Parazoarcus communis: one gene and its partner. The protein of the gene in region 1 interacts with the protein of each later gene in a pairwise test. Links are inferred from orthologs where the notes say so. Each region holds a gene or a part of one and is shown on either strand. Other genes may lie near its edges.

The links.
Region 2: the proteins of kdsB (region 1) and CEW87_RS15195 interact in binary tests that used the Escherichia coli proteins (3 or more experiments, as listed by UniProt). The link is inferred for Parazoarcus communis from one-to-one orthologs.

Annotation. Positions count from the first base shown.
Region 1 is NZ_CP022188.1:4,566,112-4,568,914, forward strand. It holds kdsB (3-deoxy-manno-octulosonate cytidylyltransferase), read right to left. Parts: upstream 1,885-2,803; coding sequence 1,117-1,884; downstream 1-1,116. Other genes in the region: CEW87_RS20780 (6-phosphofructokinase), read right to left, coding at 1-263; adk (adenylate kinase), read right to left, coding at 356-1,009; CEW87_RS20795 (Trm112 family protein), read right to left, coding at 1,893-2,081; lpxK (tetraacyldisaccharide 4'-kinase), read right to left, coding at 2,062-2,803. UniProt on the Escherichia coli protein: Activates KDO (a required 8-carbon sugar) for incorporation into bacterial lipopolysaccharide in Gram-negative bacteria.
Region 2 is NZ_CP022188.1:3,317,919-3,320,698, reverse strand. The notes cover bases 3-2,767. They hold CEW87_RS15195 (TetR/AcrR family transcriptional regulator), read left to right. Parts: upstream 3-960; coding sequence 961-1,575; downstream 1,576-2,767. Other genes in these bases: CEW87_RS15190 (iron-containing alcohol dehydrogenase), read left to right, coding at 1,690-2,767; CEW87_RS15200 (hypothetical protein), read left to right, coding at 634-903; CEW87_RS15205 (GNAT family N-acetyltransferase), read left to right, coding at 3-410. Outside these bases: more of CEW87_RS15205, read left to right, coding at 1-2; more of CEW87_RS15190, read left to right, coding at 2,768-2,780. UniProt on the Escherichia coli protein: Involved in response to both electrophiles and reactive chlorine species (RCS). Represses the transcription of the nemRA-gloA operon by binding to the NemR box.

The DNA of each region.
Region 1 (2,803 bases):
TCGTAGAGCGCGGGCTGTTCGTCCTCCGGAGGCAGATCGAAACGACACGAACCGAAGGCGCCGCCGGGTGTGTGGGCCAGCGCAACGGTATCGACACCGGCAGTGTCGTAAATGTCTTCGGCCAGCAGGCCGAGAATGCCGTGACGCGCCGCCAGCACCTTGCCGATCCGGCCGGGATGCTCTCGCGCAGCATCAATCACCCCGGCAGCACTGGCATTGATGACGGCGGTCACGCCACCGGACTGGGCATAAAGCAGGTTCATGGACGGCGTTTCCGAAGAAAATGGGAGCATGAAAACAAACGCGGCCGGCACCGCAAAACGGCACCGACCGCGCTGGATACGGCAGAGACTGCTTACTTCAGGGCGTCAAAGGCGCGGGCAGTGATTTCCTCGACAGCACCCAGACCCAGGATCTTGCGCACCTTCGGGCCGTTCGCGGCACCTGAGGCAGCCCAGTCGCTGTAGTAAGCGACGAGCGGCTTGGTTTGCGCATGGTACACATCGAGACGCTTCTTCACCGTCTCTTCCTTGTCGTCGTCGCGCTGAACCAGATCTTCACCGGTCACGTCGTCCTTGCCCTCGACCTTGGGCGGGTTGTACTTGACGTGGTAGGTGCGGCCCGACGGCAGGTGGGCACGACGACCGCTCATGCGCTCAACGATTTCGCTGTCGGGAACGTCGATCTCGAGCACGAAGTCGATCGGCACGCCGGCATCCTTCATCGCGTCGGCCTGCGGAATGGTGCGCGGGAAACCGTCGAACATGTAGCCGGACTTGCAGTCATCCTGCTGCAGGCGATCCTTGACCAGACCGATGATGATGTCGTCGGACACGAGACCGCCGGCATCCATCACCTTCTTGGCCTCGATACCCAGCGGCGTTCCCGCCTTCACGGCAGCACGCAGCATGTCGCCCGTGGAGATCTGCGGAATGCCGAACTTCTCCTTGATGAAGTTGGCTTGCGTTCCCTTGCCGGCGCCCGGCGGTCCCAGAAGAATCAGTCGCATACACCCTCCCCGAAAAATGCGTCCGCCATCCGGCGGCATGGTCTTATTGGTTCAAGGCCGAAACTTAACCGACAAGTCCCGACCGGTCAAACACGATCGCGAATCCCTCAACCTGCGGAGAACACCGCCCGTACCCGGATCAGATCTTCGAGCGTATCCACGCCGGCCGCTGGTGCGGCGTCCAGGCGCAGCACCCGGATCGGGAATCCGTGCCACAGCGCGCGCAGCTGCTCCAGCGCTTCCCAGTGTTCCACCGGCGCAGGCGTAAGCGATGCATAGCGCTTGAGAAATCCGACCCGGTAAGCATAGAGCCCGACATGGCGCAGCACCGGCAACTCGGGCGGCAGCGCCTGGCGCGTGTCCGCCCAGGCATCGCGTGCCCACGGAATGGGCGCACGTGAAAAATACATCGCACGCTCACGCGCGTCGCACACCACCTTGACCACGTTCGGGTTGAACATCTCGTCAGCAGCATGGATCGGGTGCGCAGCGGTGGCAATCGCGGCATCGGCATCGTCGGCGAGGGCGCTCGCGACCGCAGCGATCAGTGCCGGGTCGATCAGAGGCTCATCGCCCTGCACGTTGACCACGATGTCGTCGTCAGCCCATCCGAGCGCAGTCGCCACCTCGGCCAGCCGGTCTGTACCGCTCGGGTGGTCGGCGCGCGTCATCTGCACCTTGCCCCCGGCCGCAAGCACCGCGTCGCGCACGCCTTCATGGTCGGTTGCGATCCAGACCTCGCTTGCGCCCGCTGCACTCGCACGCTCCAGCACCCGCACCACCATCGGTTTGCCGGCGATGTCCGCCAGCGGCTTGCCCGGCAGACGGGTGGACGCGTGGCGCGCCGGCACCACGACTCGAAATGCAGTTCTCATCGGCCGTCTCAGCGCAGGGCGTCGACGTCTTCAGCGCTCATGACGCGCGCTTCTTCCTCGAGCATCACCGGGATGCCGTCGCGAATCGGGAAAGCGAGTCGATCACCCTTGCACACCAGTTCCTGGCTGCTCTTCAGGTAATCAAGCGGCCCCTTGCAGATCGGACAAACGAGAATTTCAAGCAGTCTGGCGTCCATTGTTCAGCTTCTCCAGGATGCGTTCGGCAGCACCCGAACCAATTGAGGCCTGCACCGGGAACTCCCAGGCATTGTCAGGCGCGAAAGGGGCGCATTTTACCGCATCCTTGCTCGTCATCAGCTTTGCTTCGTCGGGCGCGAAATCGAGATCGGCCGCGCTGAAGCGATGATGATCGGGAAAGGGGTGCTCAACCACGTCGAGGCCCATCGCACGCAACTGATCGAAAAAGCGTTCCGGGCGCCCAATGCCGGCCAGTGCATGCACGCGCTGCCCTTGAAATGCCGAGGCCTCGCAGGTGTCGTCCGGGCGGCGCAGCGAACGGAAACTGGCACCTTCGAGCGTCATGGAGACCACTGTGACGCCGCCAATCGCCGCACTGACGGGCGAGGAAAGCGCGCCGTGGGCAATCACCAGATCGACGCTACGCAAGCGACCGAGCGGCTCACGCAAGGGGCCGGCCGGCAGCAGACGACAATTGCCCAGCGTTGCCTGATCGACCACCGCGATCTCGACATCCCGCGCCAGCCGGTAATGCTGCATGCCGTCGTCGGACACGATGAGGTCGCATTCCGGGTGCGCTGCGAGCAGGGCCTGCGCCGCAGCCGGGCGATCCCGACCGATTGCGACCGGACAGCGGGTCAGCCTGGCCAGCAGCACCGGTTCGTCACCACACAGGCTCGGGTCGCTGTCCGCGCTCACCAGGCCGATGCCCTCGACCGTA
Region 2 (2,780 bases), 1.2 Mb from region 1 along the record:
CCCCCGACTTCTTCACCACGCTGGCCCGCGACATGCCGGACGGCGTACGTCTGCTGCTGGCCGAGCGCGATGGCGAAGCGCTTGCGGGCGCCTTCTACCTTTGCGACGGAGAAGCCCTGTACGGACGTTACTGGGGTGCAACCGAGTCCCTGCCCTTCCTGCACTTCGAGTTGTGCTATTACCAGGCAATCGACTACTGCATCCGCCATGGCCTGAGCCGTTTTGAAGGCGGCGCCCAGGGCGAGCACAAGCTGTCGCGTGGCCTCGAACCGGTCGTGACCCGCTCGGCCCACTGGATCGCAGACCGGCGCTTTCGCGATGCGGTCGATCGCTTTCTCGAACAGGAAAGCACCGGCATCCAGTTCTATCTGGACGAGCTTTCCGAACGGTCGCCGTTTCGCAATACATGAAGCATCCAGCGCTGCCTGGCAATATTCGCTCGACATCCTCTGATTCGCACGAAGATTGCAAAAAAGCGACAAATCGCGACTCTGAATGCCGAAAATTCGATCAATCGTGTCAAAGCTCACAACATAGGCGCACTATTGGGTCGACAGTAAGTCAAGACCGGGACGCAGATGCCGTTATTTATAGCAAGAGCAAACCGTCTGGAACATCTGACAGAGGCCCATCATGAACAGGACACAACTTCTCATCGTTGACGGCGACCGCAGCAACGAAGACCCCAACCACTGGCACGGCTCGATCGAACATGCCATCGCAAGCGCCATACAGGACGGCTACTGCATTGGCCGCCGGGTGCGGATCGGGCAGGTCGAAGGCCGCATAATCGGCTTCAACATCGGCACCTTCGGGTCTTATCACGGCGCCGTCTATCCCTTGCTGGTCGCAACCGAACTCGGCACTGCCAAGTGCCGCATGAGCGAGATCACTGCGATCTGAGCTCGATTGCAGCACATAATCTCGGGAAGCGGAAATTAGAACTAGACGACCGGTCTAATGGAGCGTATCGTTCGCCCCATGGTCACCGAACACACCGACGTGCGTCAGCACATTCTCGATACCGCCAAACCCATCATCCTGGGCAAAGGCTTCTCTGCAGTCGGGCTCAACGAACTGCTATCGGCTGCCGACGTACCCAAGGGTTCGTTCTACCACTACTTCAAATCCAAGGAAGCATTCGGCGAGGCGCTGCTCGATAGCTATTTCTCCAGCTATCGCTTACGCCTGTCCGATCTGTTGAGCAGTGGCGGCGGCTCGGCCGGCGAGCGCCTGATGAATTACTGGCAGCAGTGGCTCGACACCCAGGCCAGCGACGGCACCGACGGTAAGTGCCTCGCGGTAAAACTGGGCGGAGAAGTGTCAGACATCTCGGAGCCGATGCGGATTGCACTTGCGCGCGGCACCAGCAGCATCGTCGAACTCATCGCCGGCTGCATTCGGGAGGCACAGCAGGACGCCTCACTACCCGCCGAAATCGATGCCGACGAGTGCGCCCTGACGCTTTACAACCTCTGGCTGGGTGCAACGGTACTGACCAAGATCCGTCGTGACAGCAGTGCGCTCGAAGCGGCCATGACAACCACCCGGCAACTGCTGAAACAGGCTCCCTGAGCGTCAGAACAGACGCTCTACCGTTTATTCAAACCCTCTCCGGCTGTGCATCACCCTCACAAGCCGACTTTTACCCAACACCAAGACGACCGGTCTATTACAGGAAATATAGAAATGCAGAATTTTGAGTTCTACAACCCGACGAAAATCGTTTTCGGCACTGAAACCATCTCCCGCCTCGCCGAGCTGGTGCCATCGGACGCCCGTGTGCTGATCCTCTACGGCGGCAGCAGCGCGCAGAAGAACGGCACGCTGGATGAAGTCAAATCGGCATTGGGCGCACGAACGGTGCGCGAATTCGCCGGTATCGAGCCGAATCCGACCTACGAAACGCTGATGCGGGCGGTCGAGCAGATCCGCAGCGAAAAGCTCGACTTCCTGCTCGCGGTGGGCGGTGGCTCGGTCATCGACGGCACCAAGTTCGTCGCGGCCGCAGTGAACTTTAACGGGGACCCGTGGGAGATCCTGCTCACCCACGGCCAGAATGTAGAGGGCGCACTGCCCTTCGGCAGCGTGCTGACCCTGCCCGCGACGGGTTCCGAGATGAACTGCGGAGCGGTCATTACCCGCAGCGAAACCCAGACCAAGCTCGCCTTCCTGAGCCCCCACGTGTTCCCGCGCTTCTCGGTGCTCGACCCGAGCAAGACCTACACCCTGCCGCGCAGACAGATCGCCAACGGCGTGGTCGACGCCTTTGTTCACACCGTCGAGCAATACCTCACCTACCCCGTCGGCGGCATGGTGCAGGACCGTTTTGCTGAAGGTCTGCTGCAAACCCTGATCGAGATCGGACCAAAAGCCCTTGAGACCCCCGAAGACGCGGATGTACGGGCCAACCTGATGTGGGTTGCGACGATGGCACTGAACGGACTGATCGGCGCCGGCGTACCGCAGGACTGGGCGACGCACATGATCGGTCACGAACTCACGGCGGCTCACGGCATCGACCATGCCCGCACCCTGGCCATCGTACTGCCCTCGCTTCTGAACGTTCAGCGCGAACAAAAGCGCGACAAGTTGCTGCAGTACGCCGCCCGCGTGTGGCAGATCGACAGCGGTACCGAGGACCAGCGCATCGACGAGGCCATCCGCCGCACCGCGCAGTTCTTCGAGTCGCTCGGCGTCAAAACCCGCCTCGCGGATTATGAACTGGGCGCTGAAGCCATCGACAATATCGTCGCCCAGCTCGAGATCCACGGCATGAC